One region of the Acidovorax sp. ACV01 genome, then DNA from elsewhere that is predicted to be linked to it. Evidence: predicted binding sites of a transcription regulator. Region 1 holds the regulator's gene; each other region holds the start of a gene.
The links. The regulator LexA, encoded in region 1, represses DNA repair genes until DNA is damaged. The targets are predictions, from matches to a motif close to ACTGTATNNNNATACAGT.

Region 1 (9,651 bases):
ACAGCAACGTAACGGTTTGTGACGAAGTGGGCCCTGCAAGCTGGGCCATAATCGCCGATTGCTTTCATCTGCGCGGAGAGAGATTTGCTGTCCATCATACAAGCCGCAGGCTGGCCCATCTGGCCCCTGATTGCGTGTTCCATCCTGGGAATGGCGCTGGTTTTCGAACGCTTTGTGGCCCTCAAAACGGCCCGTGTCGCCCCCCCCAAACTGCTCGATGAAGCGATCACGGTCTCATCCAAGGCCGTACCCACCCCCGACATCGTGAACCAGCTGGCGCAAAACTCCGCCCTGGGCGAGGTGCTGGCCAGTGGCCTGCGCACGCTCAACAGCAACCCCCAGTGCAGCGAGACCGACCTGCGCGCCGCCATGGAAGGCGCCGGGCGCGCCGTGGCCCACCGGCTGGAGAAGTACCTGGCGGCCCTGGCTACCATCGCCTCGGCCGCGCCGCTGCTGGGCCTGTTGGGCACGGTGATCGGCATGATCGAGATCTTCGGCTCCCAATCCGGCAGCGGTGGCGTGGGCCAGGCCATGGGTGGCGGCAATCCGGCCCAGCTGGCACATGGCATTTCGGTGGCGCTGTACAACACGGCGTTCGGACTGATCGTGGCCATTCCGGCGCTGATCTTCTGGCGCTACTTCCGCGCCCGGGTGGATGCCTACCTGCTCACCCTGGAATTGGCGTCGGAACAATTCGTCCGCCACATCCTGCGTCTGCGCAAAGCCAAATAAGCTCCATGAACTTCCGCCCCCGCGCCAAGGAAGAGCCGGAGATCAACCTGATCCCGTTCATCGACGTGCTGCTGGTGATCCTCATCTTTTTGATGCTGACCACCACCTACAGCAAGTTCACCGAGCTGCAGCTCACGCTGCCCGTGGCCGATGCCGAGCAGCAGCGCGACCACCCGAAGGAAGTCATCGTGTCCGTGGCCGCCGACGGGCGCTATGCCGTCAACAAGGCGGGGGTGGACGGCAAGAGCGTGGATGCGATTGCGCAGGCCTTGCGCAGTGCCGCCAGCGCGGGCCCCGGCAGCGTGGTCATCATCAGCGCCGATGCGATGGCGCCGCACCAGTCCGTGGTTTCGGTGATGGAGGCCGCGCGCCGGGTGGGCCTCACGCAGATCACGTTTGCCACGCAGTCGTCGGCCGCGGCGCGCAGCACCAGCCGCTGACACGGCATGGCTGCCCCCGGGCCGCAGCCGCCCTCACCCTCTTCGTCAGCCGCAGCACGCGACACCGTTCTACCCCAGGCCACGGGGTTGCAAAAGACCTGGCAAACGCGCGGACCGGTCGCTTTGGCACTGTGGCCGGTCTCGCTGGTGTACCGAACATTGGTAGGCATCCGACGCGCTCTTTATCGCATGGGCATGCTGAAGGCGGAACACCCCGGCCGCCCCGTCATCGTCGTGGGCAATGTGATTGCCGGAGGCGCTGGCAAAACCCCCGTGGTCATTGCCCTTGTCCAGCACCTGCAAGGCCTGGGCCTGCGCCCCGGCGTGGTTTCGCGCGGCTATGGCCGCAGCACCACCGACTGCCGCGCGGTAGCGCCCGACAGCCCAGCCCGCGAGGTGGGCGATGAACCCGCCCTCATCGCGCGCAGCTGTGGCGTGCCCGTGTTTGTTGCGCCCCACCGCATCACCGCCGCCCACGCCCTGCGTGCTGCTTACCCGGACACCGACGTGATCGTGTGCGACGACGGCCTGCAACACCTGGCCTTGTCACGCGACCTGGAGGTCTGCATCTTCAACGAACAGGGCGTGGGCAACGGCTTCCTGCTGCCGGCGGGGCCCCTGCGCGAGCCCTGGCCTCGCGCGGTGGATTTTGTGCTGCATGCAGGGGGTCTGCCGCCTGGAAACGACCCCGCCCATGCCTACGGCCTCAAGCGCCGCCTGGCCTCCTACGCCCTGCGTGTAGACGGCACCCGGATACCGCTGTCTGACCTGCAAGGCCAGCCGCTGCATGCCGTGGCGGCCGTGGCACGCCCCGAAGTGTTCTTTGCCATGCTGCAGTCCGAGGCACTGCAACTGGCACACACGGAGGCCTTGCCAGATCACTACGATTTTGATAGCTGGAACCGCAATTCTGACAAGCGCTACACGCTTGTTTGTACAGAAAAAGATGCCGTCAAGCTCTGGCGGTACCATCCGGACGCACTGGCTGTGCCCCTGCAATTGCAGATTGAACCGGCCTTTTTTGCGGCGCTGGATGCGCGGCTGCAGGCCTTGGGCGTCCGCAGCCATTGACGATTCACCGCCCGGGCCGCCGCTATCATCCCAGCCTGCCCGAACGAACCTCCTGGAAAGCGCTGTCACCATGGATCCCAAACTGCTTGAACTGCTGGTCTGCCCCGTCACCAAAGGCCCGCTGACCTACGACCGCGATGCCCAGGAACTGGTCTCCCGCAGCGCCCGCCTGGCCTATCCGGTGCGGGACGGCATCCCGGTGTTGCTCGAAAACGAAGCCCGCACGCTCACCGACGAGGAACTGGAGCAGTGAGCAGCGCAGGCGCAGCCCCCATCGCTCCAGGCGTTGCGGCGGCGGGCAGCCACTTCACGGTGCTGATCCCGGCCCGCATGGCATCCAGCCGCCTGCCCGACAAACCCCTGGCCGATATAGCGGGCCTGCCCATGGTGGTGCGGGTGGCCCAGCGTGCCGCGCAGAGCGCGGCAGCCCGCGTGGTGGTGGCCGCCGATGACCCCCGCATCCTGCAGGCCTGCGCCGCCCATGGCGTGGAAGCAATCTTGACCCGCGCCGACCACCCCAGCGGCAGCGACCGCCTGGCCGAGGCCTGCACACAACTGGGCCTGGACGGGGACGACGTGGTCGTCAACGTGCAAGGCGATGAACCCCTGATGGCCCCCCGCCTCATCAACGCTGTCGCGGCCTTGTTGCCTGCCCGCCCCGAGGCCAGCATGGGCACCGCAGCCCACGCCATTGCATCCCTGGCCGACTACACCAACCCCAATGTGGTGAAAGTGGTGCTTGACGCGCGCGGCCTGGCGCACTACTTCAGCCGGGCGCCCATCCCTTTTGCGCGTGATCATGTGGGTTCGCCCTGGTGGCAAGGCGCTGCACACGCGGCGACACCCGGCGTGGCGGCCCTAGCGGGATTTGCGCCATTGCGGCATGTGGGCATCTACAGCTATCGCGCAGGCTTCCTTCGGGAATTTCCGACCCTGGCGCCCGCCCCCACCGAGGCGGTGGAAGCGCTGGAGCAACTGCGCGCGCTGTGGCACGGCCACCGCATTGCGGTGCACCTGGCAGAAACCGCCCCGGGCCCGGGTGTGGACACGCCCGAAGACCTGGAGCGGGTGCGCGGCCTTTTTCGCTGAGGTGGCGCCCGGCTGCGTGCGATGCACCTGCCAGCGCCATGCAGCGGCTATCCACGCCGCGGCACCCTTGCCAAAACCGGTGCAGGGTGTAAGTCAGCGCAAGGAGTCGCATGCTATCCTCGCCCGCAACGAGAGCACCGCATCCCGGGCGCACAGAACGGCTTCAGGCGCCCTTCGAACGTCCCCGCCAGCGGCGCCAACCGATTTCTAACCTTCGAGGACTTCCATGAGACTGATTCTGTTGGGCGCGCCTGGCGCCGGAAAGGGCACGCAAGCCACATTCATCTGCCAGAAGTACGGCATCCCGCAAATCTCCACCGGCGACATGCTGCGCGCCGCCGTCAAGGCTGGCACGCCTCTGGGCCTGCAGGCCAAGGCCGTGATGGATTCGGGTGCCCTGGTCAGTGACGACATCATCATCGGTCTTGTGAAGGAACGCATCACGCAGCCCGACTGCGCACAGGGTTTCCTGTTCGACGGTTTTCCGCGCACCATTCCCCAGGCAGACGCCATGAAGGCAGCGGGCGTCAAGCTCGACTACGTGCTCGAAATCGATGTGCCTTTTGACGCCATCATCGAACGCATGAGCGGCCGCCGCTCGCACCCTGCCAGCGGCCGCACCTACCACGTCAAGTTCAACCCACCCAAGGTGGAAGGCAAGGACGACGTGACGGGCGAAGAGCTGATCCAGCGCGAGGACGACAAGGAAGAAACCGTCAAGAAGCGCCTGCAGGTCTACAGCGACCAAACACGCCCGCTGGTGGACTACTACAGCAACTGGGCCAAGGCCGAGCCTGAGGTTGCACCCAAGTACCGCGCCATCAGCGGCACGGGCAGCGTAGACGAAATCACGGCACGCGCGCTGCAGGCACTCGCCAGCTGACGCGTGGGGCACACGCCCCCGAAACCAGCGACGCCCAAGCACCCCGGGCGTCGCTTTTTTTTATGCGGCGAAGACAACCGCTTCAGGGCTTCCACCTGGAAACCAGGCCATCCTGGTTATTCAGGCTGGGCTGGAGCGCAATCCGTAGGCCTTGCCATCCACAAACAGGTACTCCGCCCGCAGCACCGCATCGCCCTTCTCTTCGCGCAGGGTAAAGCCCACTACCGATACCGCCGCGCCGGTTTTGATCTCCTGCACCTGCCAGGCCTGCATGCGGGTCAGGGGCGCCAGTTCGACCTCCCAGCGGCGGTCCTTGCGGTTGGGCAACACCGCCTTGGCCAGCAGGGCCTTGCCGTCCACGGGGGAGGTCTGGGCCGGCACCACGCGCTGGGCCAGATCCGCAGGCAGCTTCAGTTCGGCAGGTATCTCCAGTTCCAGCTCGGCATGCGGGTTTTGCCAGCGCACCTTGAGTACCTTACCTTCCAGATAGATGGGACGCTCAGGATCAAAACTGCTCCAGCCGTGGTGGGCGTGCACCCCCAGCGGAACGGCGGAGGCGGCCAGGAGCACGTGGCGGCGTTGCAGGTGGGTCATCGATTCTCCCCTTGTCGTGTCGATCAGAGATAGGCAATCCAGCGGCCACAGACCACCACAGCCAGCCAGATCATGGTGGAGCCCAGCATCTGCACCCGGGCCAGGCCGTCCAGGCGCGCCAGCGAACCCCGCCCATGGAACCACGCGGCGTTGCAGCCTGCAAGCATTAACAGCAGCATCTTCAAGGTGAATGCGCGGCTGGCGAGCAGTTCGGCAGGCTGCGTGGCAAACATCAAGAGGCCCGACGCAGCCACCAGTCCAAAACCACACAACGCCAGCGACAGGCTGAGCCGCGCAAGGTCCTTGACGGGCAATGCCGCCCCGAGACCAAACACCCGCAACTCCAGCAAGACCAGATTGCCCAGCAGCAAGGCAATGCCCACGATGTGCACCACCTCCAGCGCCGGGTAGGCCCATGCATGGGTCTTGAGGGCAGCAAAAAACATCGGGGCGGCCTTGTTTCTCAGTGCAGCAGTTCCAGCATCAGCGAGATCCTGGCCTTCAAGGGCGAGAGTCCCCTGGAGTCGGGCAATGCGTCCCCCGGCTTGGGCAGCACCTGCCCCTCGGGGCAGCGTGTGGACCGCACCACCCGCACACCCACATCCTGTGCACGCAGCAACGCGCCCTCCAGAGCGTGATGGATGGTGCCATTGCCCGTACAGGCCACTACCAGCCCCTGGACCCCATCGCGCACCAACGCGTCCACCATGGCGCCCGATGCGCCAGCGTGGCTGACGAGCACTTCCACGCGGGGCCAGGCAAAGGAGGATGCTCTATTTTTAATAGCATTAAATGCGGATTTACTAAGCACTGGCGGCCAATCCTGCACAAGGCGGGCAATCCCCTCCTCCACCCAGCCCAAAGGGCCAGCCTCGCCAGAGTTGAACGCATGCACCCGGTAGGGGTGCACCTTCTGAACCTGCCGCGCCCCATGGATTTCCCCAGCGGCCACCACCAGCGTGCCCCGTGCACCGGGTGTAACCGCCACGGCAACGGCATCCAGAAGATTCTGCGGCCCGTCGGGCGTGAGCGCCGTCGCTGGGCGCATGGCGCAGGTCAGCACCACGGGTTTCGCCCGGGTATCCAGCACTTCGTGCAGGAACCAAGCCGTCTCCTCCAGCGTGTCGGTTCCGTGGGTAATGACTACACCACGCACCTCCGGATCTTCCAAGTGGTGCGCGCAGCGCAGCGCCAGCGCATGCCACACCTGGCCATCCATGTCCTTGCTGTCGATCTGGGCCACCTGCTCCGCCACCAGCCCGCCCTGCGCCGCCTGTTGCAATCCGGGAACGGCCGCAAGCAGTTGCTCGACGCCCACCTGTGCAGCGGTGTAACCAATGTTGTCACCAGCCCGCGCGGATGTGCCCGCAATGGTTCCCCCGGTGCCCAAAACTACAATTTTTTGCCCACTCACTTGCGTACTCCGAAAAACTGGTGAAAAATACAGTTACTGGATTAAAAAACAGTTGTCCTTCACTGTAGCCGCCTCCACCGGAAACCACCATGCTCGACAACCCGAAACTCACCGCCCGCCAGCAACAGATTCTGGATCTCATCCAGACGGCCATTGCACGCACTGGTGCGCCTCCCACCCGCGCAGAAATCGCGGCCGAACTGGGGTTCAAGTCGGCCAATGCGGCCGAAGAGCATCTGCAGGCATTGGCACGCAAGGGCGTGATCGAACTGGTCAGCGGCACATCACGTGGCATCCGTCTGCGCAGCGACACGGTACGCTCCATCAATGCAGCACGTGGCAGCCAGTTCAACCTACCCATTCCCGGGCTTTCACAGCTGGTTCTGCCTTTGGTGGGACGCGTGGCGGCGGGCTCGCCCATTCTCGCGCAGGAACACGTTGACCAGACCTACAGTGTGGAAAACAGCCTTTTCCATCACAAGCCCGATTACCTGCTCAAAGTGCGCGGCATGTCCATGCGCGATGCCGGCATCATGGATGGCGACCTGCTGGCCGTGCAGTCCACCCGTGAAGCCCGCAACGGCCAGATCATCGTGGCCCGCCTGGGAGACGACGTGACGGTCAAGCGCCTGCGTCGCACCGCCACGGCCATCGAATTGCTGCCCGAAAACCCGGATTACCCGGTCATCGTGGTGCAGCCTGGCGAACCGTTTGAGATCGAAGGTCTCGCGGTCGGACTCATCCGCAACACCATGCTGATGTAGCCACAGGGCTCCATCACATCCATTCCCTAGTTAGCTGCCGCACTGCAGGTGGCGGGCGTTTGGTGTACCGATAAAACAGGTACGCCAGCCCTGCGGTGCCGGTTCGATTTGCAATCCTGCCTATGTCCAACCCCCGACCTTCGGAGTTTTCACATGGGAATTGCCTTGACCACCTTTTCTGCACTCTCCACCCCACTGCGCTCACTGACCCGCTGGCTCCATCACGCAAGCCCTCTCAAAATGCAGTCTGCGGCAGACTCATCCCCAGCCCATGCCCATCCCGACGATGCGGCCCGGGGCAGCGGCCACAGTGAGGCAGGCACCCGCAAGCCCCACCAACGTCCCGCTGGCATCCCGCACCAGCGTCCGCTGCGTGGCAATTGGCCTTTTACGGTCAATCCTCAGATACCGCCCACCGAGGCCCCAACTCGACTGGCAACCACCAGCGGCGGAGTGTTCACGTCTTCGCCTGCGACCACCCGCAACCCCTGTGGATCACCGTGGTCGGCAGAAGGCTCTGCCAGCAGGACGGCCAAGGTCCTGCGCCGAGCCCCAGCATCGGGCGGCTCGGGCCGGCTGGTGATCGCTGGCCGCATGGCGGATGTGTGCGCTGAGCTGGACCGAATGGCCGCATCAGAGGCAGCGCTGCAAACCTGTTGAGGCGGCGCCATCTCTCACAACGAGCCATTGATGCCCTCTCATTGCGGGGCCTTCCCCAATGGTTTTAGGCAAAATAGCTCGAGGAGCAGCCACCGCACTCCCCGCCGCATGTGGGCTGCTCCGTTGCCCCTGCCAGCATCAGGGACCTGTTTTCGACCTCCTTGAGGGCATGGGTGAACAAGAATACGCACTCGTCCTAGCAGGTGGCTCCAACACTCCGTCACGAAAAGTCCAACACCTTTGATGCGCAAGGAGGCCGCCCGGCGTGATGCAGGCCGCTTCACCAAGGCACAATGTCGGGATGAACATTGTGATTCTCGATTTCTATTTTCCCAAATAGAAAACCACCAAGCACTCGAATAGCTACGCCAATAACTACGCTGAAACTTGAGTATGTTCTGCGAAATCGTTATTACCCGCGACAAAGGCCAGTTGCACGTGCCCATTGGGCCAGCGCAGAGGATGCGCGGCGATCTGATGATGGAGCACCGCAGCCTGGGCGAGCGCGAGCGCACGGTGCCGGTGCTTCGGTGTCTGCCCGGCAACCGCGAGCTGTTCGAGCCGCGCATGACGGCCGTGTGTGCGAACGTGTTTACCTTCTTTGGCCTGGAACGCGATGGCCACGCCTGGCACGCGCAGGAGTGGCGGTGCGAGGTGACGCGGGTGTGACAGCCCAGGCAGGCACCGCCACCGCCAATCAATCAATGCGGGGCGGCGGCCCATCTTCTCTGCGCGGGATGACCTGGCGCTGGGCGCGGTCTTGCAGCTCGCGCTGCTGTTCGCGCCACTCGCGGCGCTGGCGCTGTTCGATCCGGCGGGCGGCCTTGCGGCTGCTGGCCGATTGCATCACGGGGACCCGGCCACTTGCTGGCGCTTTTCTTCAATGTCCAGTATCTTGTTGACCTGACTGCTTACCTCAGCGTAGCGGGAGCGGCAGATTGCGATGGTTGTGGCAGTGTCCCGCTCGCTGGCATAGGCGCCTTCGGCTGCTGCGGGGTCGTCATCTGCAGATCCGGCAGCGGCTGGGGGCGCACCCGCAAGTTGGCTGGAAGTGGCTCGTAGCCCGACACCATGGGCGGGCATTGCACCGATGGCGTTGAGCATGCGGACAGTGCCAGCCCCCAGGCACTGGCGGTCAGACAAAGTAGCGATCTTTTCACGGGCGTCTCCAAGTTGGGTTGATAGGCTGGCCACCGTGGCCGCATGCACACCTGCAGTGGTGTCGTTGAATTGGCGCTGCTGCTTGGCATCGCTCTGGCGAGCCTCTTCAGCCACACGGGCTACATGCTCGCGCTGCAGCTGCTCTGCAGTGGTCTTGGACTTCCAGCGCCATTCCTGCACCTTCCACGTGCCGGCGGCGGCCAGGGCTGCGGCCACCAGGGCAGTGGCGGCGTAGGTGTAGAGACCGGCGATCATTGCAGCACCGCCTTCGCCGCGTCATACAGCGCCTGCCGGTCAGCCAGGCCGTTGGTGCCGCCGTTGATGCGCTTGGTGATGCGGATGAAATCCCCCACATCGGCAAAGGCATTCAGCTCGCGGCTGTGCCAGAACCATGCGGCGCTCATGGCGGCCAGGTCGGGGCGCTCCAGCAACGCGGGCACAGCCTCAAAGTCAGGAACGTTGGGCAGATAGGCGGCCAGGCCGTCGCGGGTGGCGCGGTAGTTGGCGCGGCCGGTGGTCTGGATCAGGCCGCGCCCCATGTAGCGCTTGCCGTCGCCCGGCTGGGTGTTGCCCAGATCCGCCCTGCCCTCGTACCGCTGCTGGGCTGGGGTAGGCCCCCAGATTTCCCGCACATACACCAGGCGCCCGGACTCATGGCCGATCTGCGCAAGGAAGGCGGCCAGACGGGCCGGGGTGTTGATGGCAAAGGTTTCGCAGGCGCGCGCGATGTGCGGCAGCCATTCATCAGCGCGGGCGGCGTTGCAGCCGGTGGCGGCGCGAAGTTGTTGTGCAGTCAGCATGATGGTCAACCCTCCTTGACTCGGGTACGAACAATGAGCACCG
Region 2 (9,651 bases), on a different contig from region 1:
TTGTTCATGATGAAAATCCTTGAAGTTAAAAAAGCGTCTCAAAAAAACCGGAACAAAGAGCGAGAGAGGAAAGCTGCTTCAAACCGGGTTCGGTGAGTCGCCTTGCGGGTTCGGCTCATCGATGGGTTGAACTGTACGCGGGTGGAAGCGGAAGAAAAACCACCGGGTCGCAAACTAACTGTTCCAGTATTGGAAACAATCTTCTCGGCGATCTTTAGGGTTTACCCAAATAAAAATGGCAAACCGGGGCCTGGGGCATCTTTTGCATCCGATGAATGGGGCGTTTATCAGAAATAGTGCTCAATCGTTTTGGAAATGACCAGCACAGGTAAATGCCTGATCTTTGAGTCCTTGGCCTGGGTGATCAGTGGGCTGTTGCCGAGGTCTTGATCTGGCTCAAGGCTGCGTATGTGTCTGGCATTTTTCGTGGATGCTTCGAAGGGGAACGTCATATAGTCCAAGGTAAGCTTTTGTGTTTCCTGCATGACAGATCCTCTTGTGCCCGCGGGCATCGACGTTGCGGACAGCCCCCACTACTTGCGTGCGTTGACCGATATGGCTGACCAGCGCACCGTGGTCGCTGACGCAGCCATTTACACCGACAACGGCATCAAGCTGGTTGAAAAAGGCGCACGCATTGACAGCCGGCTGTACGACCGCCTGGTGCAGCACAAGCTGCGCGAGCCCATTGACCGCCATCTGTCCATCGAGAATCCCGTAGACGTACCCGCTTTGTTGGCGGCAGGGCAGGCCATGAGCGAGCAGGAAGTGCTGTTCAATCTGCTGGCAGAAGCGTTGGGTTCTGCAGCCCGGCTGCTGGCGCCGCTGCGTTCGCTGCCCTTGCCTTCATCCATGGCCTGCAAGCTCACCGTGATGCGCGACCAGCGGCCCGAGCTTTTTCAGCACAGCCTCCAGATGATGGCCGTGGCCGTGTTTCTGGGCATCAAGAGCGGACTGGCGGAGCGCGATTGCGCCAACCTCGCCGCTGCGGCCTTGCTGCATGACCTGGGTGTGCTGCACATGGACCCGGCCTGGATCGATCCCGACCACAAGGTGGTTGGTGCGCAGCGCAAGCATCTGGTGGCACACCCCATCACCGCCATGCTCATGATTCGCGATACCCAGGTCTACCCCAAGGCCGTTGAGGTCGCTGTGCTGGAGCATCACGAGCGCATGGATGGAAGCGGCTACCCGCGTGGCCTGGCAGGTGCCGATATCTCCGCCCTGGGACGTATCTTGCTGCTGGCCGAGGTGGTGGCTGCGTTCTACGAAAAATACGAAGACATGCCCGCGCAGCGCCTGTCGCTGGTGCTGCGGCTGAACCACCGCAAGTTCCCTGCGGCCCTGGTGGCGCACATCCTGCCCCTGCTGCAGGAAGAGGTCGCCCGGGAGTCCGCCCTCATGCCGCTGGGCAACGACGCCTCGCGCCAGATCGACTTGCTGGCCGAAGCTTTTGAATGCTGGGACCAGCTCAAGGTCGCACTGCCCCCCGAAACCAGCGCCAAGGCACTGCCGGGAAGCGCCTTTGTATTCCTCGACGCGCGGCTGTTGGCTCTGCAAAAGGCCTTGCTGGAGGCCGGCTCACATCCCCGGCAGCAGGGCGAGCTCATGGCCCAGTTGCAGGGTGATGCCATCGGCATGGCCGAAGTGGCGCTGGTGGGGAGAGAAGCGCTGTGGCAACTGCAAAGCATCCTGAATGCCAGCCATCGCCGCTGGCCGCAACTGGCAGACCGCGCCACGCCGGCAGATGCGGCAGTGGCGGATTGGTGTGATTGGGCCGTTCGGAGGCTTTGAAGAGAGTGGTCAGCCCACTACGTTTCGCCGCGAGAGTCGATGGCGCGTCGCCCAACCAGCCATGAGCACCACCAGAATCAGCAGCCCCCATTCAGAGAGCGTGGGAATGGATGCGGGTGGCGCGATGCCGATGTGGACCGTGAATGAATCCGCTGTCGGGCCCGTGCCCCAGGTCCAGAGATAGGTGCCCGGTGTGAGTCCCAGACTGGCGAGTGAGGTCGCAGTCCAGGTGGCCGAGGACGTCAGCGCAGAGCCCGAGACGTAGCCTGTCGGGGCGAAGACAAAACCGGGCCCTGTGCTGTCCAGGCCCACCATGTTGCCAGATCCTGCATCCGCCCCGACAGGGCCTCCGCCTCCGAACGCTGGCGGGCCGGATATCCCCAGGTAGGCGTCCACGGTACCTGCCGTGCCGGTGAAGACCAACCCAGCCGAGGCAATGACTCCGGGGAACAGAGGCCCGCTGCCCGCAGGCGAGAGGGCCCCCAGATTCATGCTCCCGTTGCCACTGGCGACCACATTGCCACCGCTTTCAAAAAAGTAGAGCGTATAGGCTGCGAACGTGTTGCCGGACAGGAGCAGCAACAGGGCGACTGCTGCCGATTGGATTGTTTTCATTCAACGGACCCTCTCTTTTTTTGTCCGGCCCATTGTAGGGAGCGTGGCGTGCATTGGCCCAGATTTATATGGCCGGGGATGCACCGCTGTGCAAAGCCTCTCACCCCAAAGTCTTCCTCGCCAGGTACCCCATGGCTTCAAAATACTGGTTATATTTACAGTATTCAAATCGTTCTCCTCTTTGTCTTCACCATGTCTGCGCCACGCCACTCCCTGCGGGTTGTCGCGTCCGATCTGCCATTCGCCGTGCCCGGTGTCTGGCATGCGGACGCATTGGGTGCGGGCCAGCAGTCGGCGCAGTCCACGGGCTATGGTCCTCTGGATGCGCAGTTGCCTGGCGGGGGCTGGCCGGTCGGGGCGCTGAACGAGGTGCTGCAGCCCGTGGCGGGCCTGCACGAATGGCAGTTGGTGCTGCCCGCCCTGGTGCAGGCCACGGCCCGGCGCTCGGGTGCGGTGGTGGTGGTCGCGCCGCCTTGTGAGCCTTTTGGACCCGCGCTGCAGGCCCAGGGGCTGGCGGCCGACCGGCTGTGTGTGGTGCGGGCCGATGCCGCCACCGCACTGTGGGCTGCAGAACAGGCGCTGCGCTGCCGGGAGGTGCTGGCCGTGATGGCCTGGCTGCCGCAGGTGCAGCCCGCAGCCCTGCGCAGGCTGCAACTGGCAGCAGCACAGCAACGGCAACTGCTGTGGGTGTTTCGCCCGGCCAGTGCTGCGCACCAGGCCTCACCAGCCTTGCTGCGGCTGCAGGTGCTGGGGATGGCCATGCCGGGAGGTGTATCCACATTCCCCGGTATGCAGGTGCACATCCTCAAGCGCCGGGGGCCGCCCCTGGCGCAGGGTCTGGATCTGCCGGGTTGCCATTCCCGGTTGGCCCAGGTGCTGGCGGCACAGGCCGAGCGCCGACGCTCAGCGCAGGTGGTGGCCAGCACTTTCCCCGCAGCCAAGGCCCCCGGGGTGTTAGCCATGCGCCCACCGCTGGGGGCGCTGGGGGAGCTGGCTATAAGGCCAGAGGGGAGGGGGCATGCACTGGATCGCGCTGCCATGGCCCTGGTGCGATGAGTCTTCACTGCCGCCCGGGGCGTCGGTGCAAGCTGCCGCGGCAGGCTGGTGGGCTTTGCGCTTTACCCCGCGTGTGGCACTGGTGGATGCAGAGGCCGTGCTGCTGGAGGTGTCCTCCACCGAGCGGCTGTGGGGTGGGCGCGAGGTGCTGCTGGCCCAGGTGCTGCAGGCCTGGGCCGAGGCATCTGCCAGGGGCATGGACCCCACAGCTACCCAGGGCGCAGTCGAACGTGGGCCTGCAGGAGCAGGGTTGGTGGCGGGCGCCCAACCGCCTGGCGCGCCGGTGGCTTGGGGCAGTGGCCCCACAGCCCTGGTGGCGCACGCCCGGCTGCGGATGGCCTTGGCGGGGCATGCGCTTTCTGCGCAGGGGCCGCTGGGCCTGCCCCTGCACACGCTGACGGCCGTGCGCCCGCATGTGGCCAGCCTGGAGCGCATGGGCTGCCGCACCTGGGGGGCATTGCGGGCGCTGCCGCGCGCCGGGGTGTCGCGGCGTTTTGGTGCGGCGGTGCTTCGGGTGCTGGACCAGGCCCTGGGGGATGCCCCCGAGGCCCACGCCTGGGTGGAGCTGCCTGAGCAGTTTGTGCTGACGGGCGAGCTGCCGGCGCTGGCAGAGTCGGCCGATGCCTTGCTCTGGAGTACCAGCCGCTGCCTTTGCGCCCTGCAAGGCTGGCTGCAAGCGCGGCAGCAGGGCGTGCTGGGCCTGGAACTGGCCTGGCGCCACGACCTGCGGCGCATCGATGGCGTGGACATCGCCCCCACGCAAGCGCTGCAGGTTCGCACGGCCCAGGCCACGCAGGACATGGGGCACCTGCGGCGCCTGCTGTCTGAGAACCTAGCACGCACCACGCTGGCCGCGCCAGCCAACCAGATCACGCTGCGCCTGCTGGAGGCGGCACCACTTCCACACCGCAGCGCGAGCCTGCTGCCGCCCGATGATCTTGGCGGTGGTGATCCCACCGGCGTTCAGGGTGAGGCCTTGCACCAGCTGCTGGAGCGCCTGTCAGCCCGCCTGGGGACTGACCATGTGCAGGCCCCGGTGCTGCAGGCCGACCACCGCCCCGAATGCATGCAGCAATGGCGCCCTGCGGCCGAGGTGCTGCGTCTCACGGCAGCGGTGACAAAGCACGCTGCAGCCCGGAATGCCCTCACCAGCGTTTCTGACAGGCTCCTCGATGCGGCCCCCGATGCCCTGCTGCTGCCCACCTGGCTGCTGAACCCGCCCCGGCGGCTGGCCGTGCAGGGCAACCGCCCCTGCCACCATGGCCTGCTGCGCCTGCTCGCCGGGCCCCACCGCTTCGAGGCAGGCTGGTGGTCTGCGGCCGAGGAGGGCGCAGGCCCAGCCCCCGGTGGGGGGGCGCTGGCCTTGCGCGACTACTTTGTGGCGCACAACGACGTCGCGGGGCTGGTGTGGGTGTTCCGCGAGCGGCTGGCGCCGGAGCCAGCCGGGTCTGATGGCCCCCCAGCCGCCGTGCGGCCCCATCGCTGGTTCCTGCATGGGGTGTTTGGGTGATGCCAGCGGAGCTTTTATGGGGCTGATACCGTCCTCTGCATCTTCCGCATCTTCTGCAACTGCCTTGGCGGGGCGTTCCACGGCGGCCCCGCCTGGGCGGCCGACTCCAGCCGTACTGCCGGGCTATGCCGAGCTGCACTGCCTGTCCAACTTCAGCTTCCAGCGGGGGGCATCGCACCCCCAAGAACTCGTGGAGCGCGCACTGGCGTTGGGCTACCAGGCCCTGGCGCTGACGGACGAATGCTCGGTGGCAGGCGTGGTACGCGCCTGGGAAGCGGCCCTGGAATGCGGCTTGCACCTCATCGTGGGCAGCGAGTTTGTGTGGGGCGATCTGCGGGTGGTGGTGCTGGCGCGGGATGCCGAGGGCTGGGGCAATCTGTGCGAGTTCATCACCGCTGCCCGCGCGGCCGCACCCAAGGGGCAGTACCACGTGGGCGCGGCCAGCCCATGGGGGACCTTGAAGGGGTGCGAATTGTTGCTGTCCCCATGTCGGCATGGCTTTGATGCTTCTGATTTGATAGCTGTTAGCGCTTGTCTATCAAGCGCTAGGGGCCAATTTGACTCATATTTTGACGGCCACCTCTGGCTGGCGGTCGAGCTGCACCTGGCCCCGGACGACAGCCTGTGGCTGGCCACGCTGCAGCGTGCGGGCACGGCGCTGGGCTTGCCACTGGTGGCAGCGGGTGATGTGCACATGCACGCCCGTTCGCGCAAGCCGCTGCAGGACGTGATCACCGCCGTGCGCCTGGGCTGCAGCGTGGGTGAATGTGGTTTTGCGCTGCAGCCCAATGCCGAGCGCCACCTGCGCCGGCGCGTGCGGCTGGCGGGCATCTACCCGCCCGAGTTGCTGGACGCCACGCTCACGGTGGCGGGGCGCTGCACTTTCCGCCTGGATGAAATCAAGTACCAGTACCCGCTGGAGACGGTGCCCGCCGGCATGACACCCGCACAGGCCCTGGCCTGGCTGGTGGATGTGGGCGTGCAGGGCGAATACCCGCAAGGCGCGCCAGAGAAGGTGTGGGTGCAGATCCGCAAAGAGCTGGATCTGATCGCACACTGCCAGTACGAGATGTACTTCCTCACGGTGCATGACATCGTGCGCTACGCACGCAGCCAGAACATCCTGTGCCAGGGCCGTGGCTCGGCTGCGAATTCGGTGGTCTGCTACATGCTGGGCATCACGGCCGTCCCGCCCGAGAACACCAACCTGCTGTTCGAGCGCTTCATCAGCAAAGAGCGCAAAGAGCCGCCCGACATTGACGTGGACTTCGAGCACGACCGGCGCGAGGAGGTCATCCAGTACATCTACGAAAAATACGGCCGCGAGCGCGCCGCCATCGCTGCGGTGGTCACCACCTACCGCACGCGCAGTGCCCTGCGCGATGTGGGCAAGGCACTGGGTGTGGCGCCGGCCTTGGTCGATGCCTTTGCCAAGGACCACCACTGGTTTGACGAACAGTTCGCCACGGACCGGCTGCAGGAACTGGCTGAAAGCCTGGGCGCACCGCTGCACCGGCACACGGCCACGCTGTGGCTGGAACTGGCGGCGGACCTGAAAGGCTTTCCGCGCCACCTGAGCCAGCATGTGGGCGGTTTTGTGCTCACGCAGGGCAAGCTCACGCGCCTGGTGCCGGTGGAGCCCGCGAGCATGGAGGATCGTTCCGTCATCCAGTGGGACAAGGATGACCTGGACACCATGGGCTTGCTCAAGGTCGATGTGCTGGCCCTGGGCATGCTCAGTGCCTTGCGCCGCTGCCTGGATCTGCGCGATGCCTTGCGCGGTGAGCGCTGGGACCTCAAGGGCATTCCGCCCGAAGACCCTGCCACCTACGACATGATCTGCGCCGCCGACACTGTGGGCGTGTTCCAGATCGAGAGCCGCGCGCAGATGAGCATGCTGCCGCGCCTGCGGCCCCGCAAGTTCTACGATCTGGTGGTGGAGGTGGCCATCGTGCGGCCCGGGCCTATCCAGGGTGGCATGGTGCATCCTTATCTGAAGGCGCGAGAGGTCGAGCGGCAGATGCGCAGTGCGGGCAGCACGGAGCCTTTTCCGTTGGAGTACCCGGAGCTGCGCAACGCACTCGAACGCACGCTGGGTGTGCCTATCTTCCAGGAACAGGTGATGCAGATCTCCATCGATGCCGCCGGTTTCACGCCGGGCCAAGCCGATGACCTGCGCCGCTCAATGGCGGCCTGGAAGCGCAAAGGGGGCGTGCACCGGTTTGAAAAGCCGTTGAAAGACGGCATGGTCGCCCATGGTTATGCCGCCGAATTCGCCGACCGTATCTTCCAGCAGATGTTGGGCTTCGGCGAATACGGCTTTCCTGAAAGCCACGCCCACAGCTTTGCATTGCTGGCCTATGCCAGCAGCTGGCTCAAATGCCACGAGCCCGCGTGTTTTCTGGCGGCGCTGCTCAACTCGCTGCCCATGGGCTTTTACACCGCCTCGCAACTGGTGCAGGATGCGCGCCGCCACGGCGTGCGCGTGCTGCCCATCGACGTGACCCTCAGCCACCACGATTGCACGCTGGAAGGCCCGGCTGAATACCTGCGGCCTGCCAAGGGGTTGCCCACGCCACTGCTACCGCAGCCTGCCGTGCGCCTGGGCCTGCGGCTGGTGGGCAGCCTGCAGGAAGAGGCTGCCAAACGCCTAGTGCAAGTCCGCGTCGCAGGCCCTGGCTTTGCCAATACCGAAGACCTGGCCCTGCGTGCCCACCTGAGCCAGCAAGACCTGCAGGCCCTGGCCGCTGCCGATGCCTTGGCCAGCCTTTCGGGCCACCGGCGCCAACAGATGTGGGACGCTGCCGCGCAGCACACCGCACCCGCGTTGCTGCGCGATGTGCCCGTGCACGAAGCGCCGCTTGCCTTGCCAGCCGCGCCCGAAGGGGAGGAAATCCTGTTCGACTACGCCGCCACCGGTCTCACCCTGCGCCGCCACCCGCTGTCCCTGCTGCGCCCGCGCCTGGACCGCTGGCGCCTGCAGACCGCCCTGCAGTTGAACACCGTGCCCCACGGCCGCAAGGTGCGCGCCTGCGGCATCGTCACCGTGCGCCAGCGCCCCGGTACCGCCAAAGGCACGATGTTCGTCACGCTGGAAGACGAGACGGGCCCCGTCAACGTGATCGTGTGGCCTGCGCTGGTGGACACTTGGCGCAATGCGCTGCTGCGCTCACAGCTGCTGGCGGTGGAAGGCATGTGGCAGTGCAGCGCGCCGGAGGGGGGGGATGCCACCCCCGGTCGCACCCCATCGCCTCCCTCAGAGAACCCGGTGCCGACGGTGGTCCGCCACCTGGTGGCCCAGCGTTTCAAGGACCTCACCCCGCTGCTTGGGCGCATGGCCCAGGCACTGCAGGGCAGCCGGGACTTTCATTGAAGGCAAGTGGCAACCCCCTGAGCGGCTACGCTGGTTGTCTGCGATGTGTGCGAAGCGCTGCGAAACAAGGTGTTGAGATCAGAGGCCTGACTCCAGCGGCTACCGCTCGCGCAGATAAGCGTGGGGGTCGATGAAAAACGCTTTTTTGTAGCCCTGCGTTGCGCCATCCACCTTCCACGGTGCGGGCAGCATGCGCACGATCGAATAGTGCAGGTGAGGCGGTTTGCCCTGCGCGTTGCCGCTGGCGCCCAGCGTGCCAATCGCCTCACCAGACGCCACGAAGGACAGGGCCCCGGTTCGGATCGAGTCCAGGTGCGCAAAGTAATGCAGCCGCCAGCGCGGCCCGAGCACCAGCACCACCTTGCCGCCTTTGGCGATCTCCCCTGTAAACAGCACGACGCCGTCCGTGGTGCTCAGCACCGGCATGCCCGCCTGGCCAAAGATGTCGATGCCCTTGTGCACACCCGAGCTGCCCCAGGGCTCGAACCAGAAGGACTGGGGGTGCCAGTCCTTCGCCGATGCCCCGGCCACAGGGATCTGGATACGCTCCGGAAGCAGCAGGCCCGCCACGAGCGCCGCCAGCAGGGTGAGGCCCAGAATCTTTGCAATTTTCATGAACGCGATTATTCCGCGCCCCCAACGTTGTAGCCGATACCGATCAGCGCGAAGGGGCTGTCTTGCTGGCGGCCTGCCGCGCGGGCTGCGAGGCCGTGCCGGCTGCCCCCTGTACGCCGGGCTTGACAGGCTGCTGGGCCAGGTTCAGCAGCGGCTTGCAATGGGTGTCGTCGTCCGCTGCAGGCACGGTGATGGGTACCAGGGCCAGCGCGGCGGGAGCCACCACGGCGGCTACCACCGCAGCGCCCGCGCGCAGCAGCAGCGGGCCGGCTTCGACGCCCACATCCGGGTTGCCAAACGTGCCCCTCACATACAGGGGTGAACGCAGCGAAAAGAACTTCCATTGCAATGACTCGGGCTTGATGCGCAGGTCCAGGGCCTCGGTCCCCAGGTCGATGGTGCCCGTGGCCTCCACCACGGCATCGTCGGTGCTCATCTTCACGATGCGTGTGGTGGCCAGGCCGTCCACCACGGTGAAGTCCGCCACCGCGCAGCGCAGGTGCACTTCCTTGTTTTCGCCAAAGAGCTTGCCCACAATGATGCTGCCCACGTTGAGGGCGGCCAGGTCCAGCATCTGCTTGCTCAGCGTGCCCTCGCGCACATACAGGCGCATCTCGCCCGTGCCGTGGCCCAGCAGCCCGGCCATGCTGTTGCCGGTGCTCTCCAGGGCGATGGCTCCGTCCATGCG
Region 3 (9,651 bases), on a different contig from region 1:
CAGTGCCACGATGCGATCGACCAGGGCTTCGGCGCGCGCCAGGCGCGCGGCGGGGCTGGCATCCTGCGCGGGGTGCTCCATCGGCGCATACACCCGGGTGCCCGATTCGCGGCGGCACACCCGCAGCCAGCCATGGTGGTGCATGGCATCCAGCAGGCGGGTGCTCGCGTTGAGCTCTCCGCCCCAGTAGCCCGCCACGCGGCCGTGGTGTGCAAACGCCTCGCTGACCTCACGTGGGTGCACCACGCCCCGCTCCTGCACAAATGCCAGCACCTCGCGCGCACGCTCGGTGGTCACGGCATCCCAGGGCCGGCGCGGCGTGCGTGGATGCAGCAGCGCCAGCATCTCGCGCGAGACGAAGCCATAGTTGACGAAAGCGTCTTCCTCGATGCCCAACCGCTCATAGCGGCGCTCCAGGTCCCCTGCGCGGTAGCCGCGCACCCGCATGCGCAAAATCAGATCCTGTGCCCGTGCGGGCGCCCGCATCGGGTCGGCCTGCACAAAACCAAGCTTGCGAATCGCGCCGGGCAGCGTCAGTGGTTTGAACAGGCTGCGCGCAATCGCGTAGCGGCGCAGCTCATCCAGCGTGGGTGAGTTGCGCGCCACACCCTTACTCCACCCGCGTCACCGCGTTGGGTTTGAAGCCCAGGTCTGCCGCCTTGCCCTTGCGGCCGCGCGCAGCACGGGCGTTGTTCAGGCTGCGAATCTCCAGCGTCTCATCGCGCACCTTGCCGCCCCGGCCAATGCCATCGAGGCGAATGCTGCGCGTGTAGGCTGCAGCGCCTGCGAGCTGGTCTTTGTCTTCCAGGTCGATCAGCATCAGGCCCCGGCCGCCGTTGGCCATGGTTTTCAGCTCGGTGATCTCGAACGTGAGGATGCGCCCGCCCGTGGAGGCACAGGCCACGTGCGTAGCAGGCAGCACCGGCTTGCTGCCCGTGGTGCCCGCCGCGTGCGAAGGCACACACACGGCTTCACCCTCGCCCAGCGTGAGGAAGGTCTTGCCGCCCTTCTGGCGCGAGACCATGTTCTCGACCGCCGCCAGAAAGCCGTAGCCGCCCGAGTTGGATAACAGCAGCGTGGCGTTGGCGGGCCCCGCAAAGTAGTGCATCAGCTGCGTGCCCGCTTCCAGTTCGATGAGCGTGGTCACGGGCTGGCCATCGCCACGCGCGCCGGGCAGCAGCGACACGGCCACCGAATACACGCGGCCGTTGCTGCCAAAGGCCAGCAGGGTATCGACCGTGCGGCACTCGAACGTGCCATACAGCCCGTCGCCCGCCTTGAAGGCAAAACTGGCGGCCTCGTGCCCGTGGCCGGTGCGTGCACGCACCCAGCCTTTTTCCGAAACAACCACCGTGACGGGCTCGTCCACCACCTTCACTTCGGCCACGGCCTTCTTCTCGGCCTGGATGAGTGTGCGGCGCGCGTCGGCAAAGGTCTTGGCATCCTGCTCGATCTCCTTGACCATGGTGCGGCGCAGCGAGCCAGGGTTGTTCAGGATGTCTTCGAGCTTGCCCTGGCTTTCGCGCAGTTCTTTCAGCTCCTGCTCGATCTTGATCGCTTCAAGCCGCGCGAGCTGGCGCAGGCGGATTTCAAGGATGTCCTCGGCCTGCCGGTCGCTGAGGTTGAAGCGCGCGATCAGCGCCGCCTTGGGCTCGTCGGCCTGGCGGATGATGGCAATCACCTCATCGATGTTGAGCAGGACAATCTGCCGCCCTTCGAGGATGTGGATGCGCTCCAGCACCTTGTTCAAACGGTGCTGCGTGCGGCGGGTGATGGTGGTCTGGCGGAAGGCAATCCACTCTTCCAGCATCTGCCGCAGGGATTTTTGGGTGGGTCGGCCATCGAGCCCCACCATCGTGAGGTTGATGGGGGCCGAGGATTCGAGGCTGGTGTGGGCCAGCAGCGCGGTGATCAGTTCCTGCTGCGGGGTCTTGCCCGTCTTGGGCTCGAACACCAAACGCACGGGCGCGTCTTTGCTCGACTCGTCACGCACCACGTCCAGCACGGCCAGCATGCTGGCCTTCAGTTGCGTCTGGTCCTGGCTCAGGGCCTTCTTGCCCGCCTTCACCTTGGGGTTGGTGATTTCCTCGATCTCTTCGAGCACCTTTTGCGTGCTCACGCCGGGTGGCAACTCGTTGACCACCAGCTGCCACTGGCCACGCGCCATGTCTTCGATCTTCCAGCGCGCGCGCACCTTGAGGCTGCCCCGGCCCGTGCGGTAGGCATCGGCAATGTCGGAGGCAGCACTGATGATCTGGCCGCCACCGGGGTAGTCCGGTCCGGGCACGATGGCCAGCAGTTCTTCCTGGCTGAGCGACGGCGTCTTGATGAGCGCAACGCAGGCGTCGGCAATTTCGCGCAGGTTATGGCTCGGGATTTCGGTGGCAAGGCCCACGGCAATGCCGCTGGCGCCATTGAGCAGCGCGAACGGCAGGCGTGCGGGCAGCTGGCGCGGCTCCTCGGTGCTACCGTCGTAGTTGGGCATGAAATCGACCGTGCCTTCGTCGATTTCATCCAGCAGCAGGCTGGTGATGCGCGACAGGCGGGCCTCGGTGTAGCGCATGGCCGCTGCGCCGTCGCCGTCGCGGCTGCCGAAGTTGCCTTGGCCGTCGATCAGCGGGTAGCGCTGGGCAAAGTCCTGCGCCATGCGCACCAGTGCGTCGTAAGCCGACTGGTCGCCGTGCGGGTGGAAGCGGCCCAGCACATCGCCCACCACACGGGCGCTCTTGACCGGCTTGGCCGCCGCGCTGCGCGTGGGGCCGCTGTAGCCCAGGCCCATGCGGTCCATCGAATACAGGATGCGCCGCTGCACGGGCTTGAGGCCGTCGCACACATCGGGCAGCGCACGGCCCTTGACGACCGACAGCGCGTACTCCAGGTAGGCGCGCTGGGCGTAGCCGGCCAGGCCCAGGGAGTCGCCCCCGTCGTCGCCTGCGGTGGTGAAATCGAGAGTGGGTTGGTCGCTCATTCGTTGGATACAGTTTCTGGGTTCACGTTCTGGGGGGCGCTGCGGGTCTGCGCCACGCGGGTGGGCGGCAGGTTGCCCCGGTTCTGCGCGCCGCCCGAAAGCTCCATGCGCACGCGGCCCGGCACGGCCCGTTGCGCCAGCACCGGGGCTGGGGGCTTGAGCTGGGCATACAGACCCAGCACCGTGCGCACATAGTTCTGCGTTTCCTTGAAGGCTGGAATCTGGTTGCCCGCGCGCTGCACGGCGCCTTCGCCAGCGTTGTAGGCGGCAACAGCCAGGTCCATGCGGCCTGGAAACAGGTCCAGCAGGTGGCGCAGGTAGCGCGTGCCGGTGGGCACGTTCACGGCCGGGTCGGCCAGCTTTTGCTCCACCGTGCGTTTTGCATCCGTGCTCACGCCAAACCGGTGGGCCGTGGCGGGCATCACCTGCATCAGCCCCACGGCACCCTTAGGCGACACGGCAGTGGCGTCAAAACCGGACTCGGTCGCGATGACGGCCTGCAGCAATTCGTAGTCCACACCGTGTTTGCTGGACGCAGCACGCAGGTGGTGTTTGACCCTCTTGTAGTCGGGCGCGATGTCAAAAAAAGCCAGCAACCGCGCACCCGCTGCAGGCAGCGCATAGGGCATGGGCGGGGCCTTGGCGGGTGCATCCCGGGTCGAGTCAAAGTCGTTGCCACGAAAAAACAGCTGGTAGCGCGCATCGATCTGCTCGGCGGCAAAGTGCGTCACGCCGCGCTCGTCCACGTGCGCCCACAGGTCCGCATGGGCCACTTGCTGCACAAAACATAGCAGCATACCCAATACAGACAAGCGCAGGGCACTGTTTTTAAGGGGGTTTTTCATCACAAACACCGGGCGGAGCGTGTCGATGCGGTCAGATATCGATCTCGACCGCGTCGCCATGCAGCTCCATCAGCTCGCGGCGCGCGGCGGCTTCGCCCTTGCCCATGAGCTTGGTGATGAGGCCTTCGGTGGCGGCAAAGTCCATGTCGCCCAGCTGCACGGGCAGCAGGCGGCGGGTGTCGGGGTTGAGCGTGGTTTCCCACAGCTGCTCGGCGTTCATCTCGCCCAGGCCCTTGAAGCGGCTGATCTGGCACTTCTCTTTCGGCACGCCGTCCTTGGCGCACTTGTCGAGGATGGCGGTGAGCTCGCCGTCGTCCAGCGCATACATCTTGGCGGCGGGCTTCTTGCCGCGAGCGGGTACATCCACGCGGAACAGCGGCGGGCGCGCCACGTAGATGTGACCGGTTTCGATGAGCTTGGGGAAGTGGCGGAAGAAGAGCGTGAGCAGCAGCACCTGGATGTGCGAGCCGTCCACGTCGGCGTCACTCAGGATGCAAACCTTGCCGTAGCGCAGGCCGCTCAAATCCGGCGTGTCGTTGGGGCCGTGCGGGTCCACGCCAATCGCCACCGAAATGTCGTGGATTTCGTTGTTGGCAAACAGGCGGTCGCGCTCCACCTCCCAGGTGTTGAGCACCTTGCCGCGCAGCGGCAGGATGGCCTGGCTTTCCTTGTCGCGGCCCATCTTGGCGCTGCCACCAGCCGAGTCGCCCTCGACCAGGAAGACTTCGTTGTGGGCGATGTCCTTGCTTTCGCAATCGGTGAGCTTGCCGGGCAGCACGGCCACGCCCGAGCCCTTGCGTTTTTCAACCTTCTGCCCGGCCTTCTGGCGGGTTTGCGCGGCCTTGATGGCCAGCTCGGCGAGCTTCTTACCGTATTCAACGTGCTGGTTGAGCCAGAGTTCGAGCGCGGGGCGCACAAAGCCGCTGACCAGGCGCACCGCGTCGCGCGAGTTCAGGCGCTCCTTGATCTGGCCCTGGAACTGCGGGTCCAGCACCTTGGCTGAGAGGACATAACTGGCGCGCGCAAACACGTCCTCGGGCAGCAGCTTCACGCCCTTGGGCAACAGGCTGTGCAGCTCGATGAAACTCTTGACCGCGTTGAACAGGCCGTCGCGCAGGCCACTTTCGTGGGTGCCGCCCGCGCTGGTGGGGATCAGGTTGACGTAGCTCTCGCGCACGGGCTGGCCGTCTTCGGTGAAGGCGACACACCAGGATGCGCCCTCGCCTTCGGCAAAACTTTCGTTGTTGCGGTCGGCAAAACCCTCGCCTTCAAACAGCGGGATCACCGGGTCGCCGTTGAGCGTCTGCATCAGGTAGTCGCGCAGGCCGCCTTTGTACTGCCAGGTTTGCGTCTCGCGGGTTTTCTCGTTGACGAGCTGCACCGTCACGCCCGGCATGAGCACCGCCTTGCTGCGCAGCAGGTGGGTCAACTCGCCCATGGGCAACGCGCTCGACTCGAAATACTTGGCATCAGGCCATACACGGACCGAGGTGCCCTGCTTGCGCTCGCCCGCCTCCAGCGGCCGGGCCACCAGGGGTTCAATCACATCCCCGGCCGAAAACACCAGGCGCGCCGCCTTGCCTTCGCGGTAGCTCGTCGCCTCCAGCCGCGTCGCCAGGGCGTTGGTCACACTCACGCCCACGCCGTGCAGGCCGCCTGAGAAGCTGTAGGCGCCGCCCTTGCCCTTGTCGAACTTGCCGCCCGCGTGCAGGCGGGTGAACACCAGTTCGATCACCGGGGCGTTTTCCTCGGGGTGCATGCCGAAGGGAATACCCCGCCCATCGTCTTCGACACTCACCGAGCCATCGGCATGCAGCGTGACGCGGATCTTCTTGCCGTGGCCAGCCAGCGCCTCATCGGCGGCGTTGTCCAGCACTTCCTGAATGATGTGCAGCGGGTTGTCGGTGCGGGTGTACATGCCCGGGCGTTGCTTGACGGGCTCCAGGCCCTTGAGCACACGGATCGAGCCTTCGGAATATTCACTGGCGGACACGGGGGACGGTTTGGCAGACATAGGGCGGATTGTAGTGCGGCAGCGCAGCAATAACTGGATATAAAACCAGTCTTCCAGCAGACTCGCAAAGCCTGACCCTGCTTGCAACTGTATTGGTCACCGGTGTATCAGCGCGTTTCGCCCAATCTCGCTACATTCCTGCGCATGCATATGAATCCTCCCAAACTGTCCATGTTCCAGGTGCTCGCCTGTGGCGCGGCCATCGTGACACTGTCGATGGGCATCCGCCACGGGTTCGGGCTGTGGCTCTTGCCCATCACCCAGGAAATGGGCTGGACGCGCCAGTCATTCGCGCTGGCCATTGCCATCCAGAACCTGTCCTGGGGCCTGATCGGGATTTTTGCCGGCATGGTGGCCGACCGGTTTGGCGCCTTCCGTGTGCTCATGGGCGGTGCCGTGCTGTACGGCCTGGGCTTGGCGGGCATGGCGCTGTCGCCCACGCCCACCCTGTTTGCACTGACTGCTGGCGTGCTCATCGGCGCAGCGCAGGCTGGCACGACCTATGCGGTGATCTATGGCGTGCTGGGGCGGCAGATTGCGCCAGAGCGCCGCTCATGGGCCATGGGCGTGGCCGCTGCGGCAGGCTCGTTCGGGCAGTTCCTCATGGTGCCGGTGGAAGGCTGGCTGATCGCTGGCCTGGGCTGGCAACAGGCGCTGCTGGCGCTGTCGCTGATGGTGCTGCTGATCGTGCCCCTGGCTTTTGGCCTGCGCGAGCCCAGCTTTGCCGGAGCCGCCCCGGTCAAACGCGAGCAGACCATCGTGCAGGCGCTGGGCGAGGCCTTCCGCTATCCCAGCTTCAACCTGCTGATGGCGGGCTACTTCGTCTGCGGCTTCCAGGTGGTCTTCATTGGGGTCCACATGCCCAGCTATCTCAAGGACCACGGCCTGTCTCCCCAGGTGGCCAGCTATGCGCTGGCGCTGATCGGCCTCTTCAATGTGCTGGGCACCTACGTGGCCGGCACCCTGGGCCAGCGCATGCCCAAGCGGTTCATCCTGGCCTTCATTTACTTCGCGCGCGCGGCGGTGATCACTGTGTTCCTGCTCGTGCCGCTGTCGCCGCTGTCGGTGTATGTGTTCTCGGCGGTCATGGGCACGCTGTGGTTGTCCACCATTCCACCCACCAACGCCACCATTGCGCAGATCTTTGGCGTGCAGCATCTGTCGATGCTGGGCGGCTTTGTGTTCTTCAGCCACCAGATCGGCAGCTTTCTGGGCGTGTGGCTGGGCGGCTACCTGTATGACGTTACGGGCAGCTACGATATCGTCTGGTACATCGCCATTGGGCTCGGGGTGTTCGCCGGCCTGGTGAACCTGCCCGTCCGGGAAAGCCCCATCCAGCGCGGCGCGGCCCAACCCGCCTGAAACCAGCAACGCCATCCAGACACCACCATGCCGACCACCAGCACATCTCCCACGCCGCTCGGCCGGAGCGTGCCGTGGGCTTGGCGCTGGCTGGCCTGGACGGTTGCCGTGCTGCTGTGCCTCGCGGTGTTTGGCATGTACACGGTGCCGGACTTCATGGTGATGCTGACCGACCAGATGTGGGCTTGCTTCTGAGCCGGCACCTCAAAATTTCGGTTATTTTTGGCCTCCAGCGCTTATCCATCAAGCGCTGTTAGCTATATTTTTTGCAGCAAAACACAATGCACGGTAACGAAGCCGCTTCCGACTGGGTTCGCCGCTGGTCCCATCTGATCGCGCCGGGAAGCACTGCGCTCGACGTGGCCTGCGGCGCAGGGCGCCACCTGCGTTGGTTGCGCGGCTTGGGCCACCCCGTGGTCGGGGTCGACCGTTCTGCCGAGGCCCTGGCCGCCTGCGAGGGGCTGGGGGAGCTGGTGCTGGCCGACATCGAGAAGGGCCCATGGCCCTTTGCAGGCCGTCAGTTTGGTGCAGTGGTGGTCACCAACTACCTGTGGCGGCCCCTGCTGGCCACCATGGTGGAGAGCGTGGCACCGGGCGGCGTGCTGATCTACGAAACCTTCGCACACGGCAACGACACCGTGGGCCGCCCGGCCCGGCCCGAATTTCTTCTACAGCCCGGGGAACTGCTAACCGCCTGCACCGGACTGCGCACCGTGGCCTATGAAGACGGCTTCCAACAAAACCCCGACCGTTTCGTGCAACGCATCACGGCCGTGCGGGAACTCCCACAGTCTGGTGGACCCTCACGACATCTTTTGCCCATGTGGGCTAGTTAGAATGCCCTTTTACCGTTTACCACTGCGGACATGACCTCTTCTTCCGTCGCCCTCACCGGCAGCATCGTCGCCCTCGTCACTCCCATGCACGAGGACGGCAGCGTGGACTACCCGGCCCTGCGCAAACTGATCGACTGGCACATTGCCGAAGGCACCGACTGCATCGGCGTAGTGGGCACCACGGGCGAATCGCCGACCGTCAACGTCGAAGAGCATTGCGAAATCATCCGCGTGGCCGTGGAGCAGTCTGCCAAGCGTGTGCCGATCATGGCCGGCTGCGGAGCCAACTCCACCGCTGAAGCCATCGAACTGGCCAAGTTCGCGCGTGGCGTGGGGGCCGACAGCCAGTTGCAAGTGGTGCCGTACTACAACAAGCCCACGCAAGAGGGCCAGTTCCAGCATTTCAAGGCGATTGCCGAAGCCACGGGCGACCTGCCTGTCGTGCTGTACAACGTGCCCGGCCGCTCGGTGGCCGATATGCAGCACGACACCGTGCTGCGCTTGGCCCAGGTGCCCGGCATCATCGGCATCAAGGAAGCCACCGGCAACATCGAGCGCGCCCAGTGGCTCATCCGCGATGTGCCCAAAGGCTTTGGTGTGTACTCGGGCGACGACCCGACCGCCGTGGCGCTCATGCTGTGCGGCGGCCATGGCAACATCAGCGTGACGGCCAATGTGGCGCCCCGCCTCATGCACGAGCTGTGCGTGGCCGCATTGGCTGGCAATGTCCAGCGTGCCATGCAGATCCAGTTCCAGCTCATGCCCGTGCACAAGAACCTGTTTGTCGAAGCCAACCCCATCCCGGTCAAATGGGCCGTGGCCCGCATGGGCCTGTGTGGTGGCACCATGCGCCTGCCCATGACGCCGCTGACCACCAGCAACGAGGCTGTGGTCGAATCTGCGCTGCGCAACAGCGGCCTGATCTAATCCGGGCTGCGCCCGCTCCCCGAGACACTCTCCAAGGATTTCCGCGTGAAAGCTGCTACCACCCGCCTGAGCCTGCTGACCCTTGCCATGGCCCTGTCCGCCTGTGCCGCCCTGGAGGGCGACAAGATCGACTACAAGAGCGCCACCAAAGGCTCGACCCTGGAAGTCCCACCAGACCTGACCCAGCTGTCGCGCGATTCGCGCTACAACGTCCCTGGCGGCGCTGTCTCGGCTGCCGCCATGCAGGCCGGCCAGGCCGCGCAGCCATCGGGCACTGCCAACGCCGCCGCCCTGCAACTGGGCGACGTGCGCATTGAGCGCGATGGCAACCAGCGCTGGCTGGTGGTCAATCGCCCGGCCGACAAGCTCTGGGAGCCCGTGCGCGACTTCTGGCAAGAAAGCGGTTTCAACCTGGCCCAGGCAGAGCCCAACGTGGGCATCATGGAAACCGATTGGGCTGAAAATCGCGCCAAACTGCCACAGGACTTCATCCGCTCAACCCTGGGCAAGCTGCTGGACTCGCTGTACTCCACCGGTGAGCGCGACAAGTTCCGCACCCGCCTGGAGCGCAACGCCAATGGCGGCACCGAGGTCTACATCACCCACCGCGGGATGATCGAGGTCTACGGCACGGCCACCAAGGACAACACGGTGTGGCAGCCCCGCCCCTCTGACCCCGAGCTGGAAACCGAATTCCTG

Region 2: the regulator LexA is predicted to act here: its motif matches at 2,554-2,571, upstream of imuA (translesion DNA synthesis-associated protein ImuA).
Region 3: the regulator LexA is predicted to act here: its motif matches at 5,860-5,877, upstream of IB243_RS08115 (DNA topoisomerase IV subunit B).

What each region holds. Positions count from the first base shown of each region.
Region 1 is NZ_JACUZT010000009.1:51,667-61,317, forward strand. Features, by position in the region: gene IB243_RS22510 (MotA/TolQ/ExbB proton channel family protein) at 85-732, shown strand; gene IB243_RS22515 (biopolymer transporter ExbD) at 738-1,172, shown strand; gene lpxK (tetraacyldisaccharide 4'-kinase) at 1,179-2,243, shown strand; gene IB243_RS22525 (Trm112 family protein) at 2,314-2,496, shown strand; gene kdsB (3-deoxy-manno-octulosonate cytidylyltransferase) at 2,493-3,332, shown strand; gene adk (adenylate kinase) at 3,559-4,215, shown strand; gene IB243_RS22540 (DUF6152 family protein) at 4,336-4,809, opposite strand; gene IB243_RS22545 (hypothetical protein) at 4,833-5,255, opposite strand; gene IB243_RS22550 (asparaginase) at 5,273-6,199, opposite strand; gene lexA (transcriptional repressor LexA) at 6,313-6,987, shown strand; gene IB243_RS22565 (hypothetical protein) at 8,041-8,316, shown strand; gene IB243_RS22570 (hypothetical protein) at 8,345-8,494, opposite strand; gene IB243_RS22575 (hypothetical protein) at 8,494-9,063, opposite strand; gene IB243_RS22580 (glycoside hydrolase family 19 protein) at 9,060-9,608, opposite strand; gene IB243_RS22585 (hypothetical protein) at 9,614-9,651, opposite strand, start outside.
Region 2 is NZ_JACUZT010000001.1:511,105-520,755, forward strand. Features, by position in the region: gene IB243_RS02370 (hypothetical protein) at 1-8, opposite strand, end outside; gene IB243_RS02375 (hypothetical protein) at 288-485, opposite strand; gene IB243_RS02380 (HD-GYP domain-containing protein) at 484-1,794, shown strand; gene IB243_RS02385 (IPTL-CTERM sorting domain-containing protein) at 1,804-2,409, opposite strand; gene imuA (translesion DNA synthesis-associated protein ImuA) at 2,602-3,465, shown strand; gene IB243_RS02395 (DNA polymerase Y family protein) at 3,428-4,975, shown strand; gene IB243_RS02400 (error-prone DNA polymerase) at 4,992-8,348, shown strand; gene IB243_RS02405 (M23 family metallopeptidase) at 8,448-8,963, opposite strand; gene IB243_RS02410 (AsmA family protein) at 9,007-9,651, opposite strand, start outside.
Region 3 is NZ_JACUZT010000002.1:770,379-780,029, reverse strand. Features, by position in the region: gene IB243_RS08130 (DNA glycosylase AlkZ-like family protein) at 1-606, opposite strand, end outside; gene parC (DNA topoisomerase IV subunit A) at 611-2,968, opposite strand; gene IB243_RS08120 (lytic transglycosylase domain-containing protein) at 2,965-3,813, opposite strand; gene IB243_RS08115 (DNA topoisomerase IV subunit B) at 3,845-5,827, opposite strand; gene IB243_RS08110 (MFS transporter) at 5,972-7,189, shown strand; gene IB243_RS08105 (hypothetical protein) at 7,217-7,384, shown strand; gene IB243_RS08100 (bifunctional 2-polyprenyl-6-hydroxyphenol methylase/3-demethylubiquinol 3-O-methyltransferase UbiG) at 7,471-8,025, shown strand; gene dapA (4-hydroxy-tetrahydrodipicolinate synthase) at 8,056-8,952, shown strand; gene bamC (outer membrane protein assembly factor BamC) at 8,998-9,651, shown strand, end outside.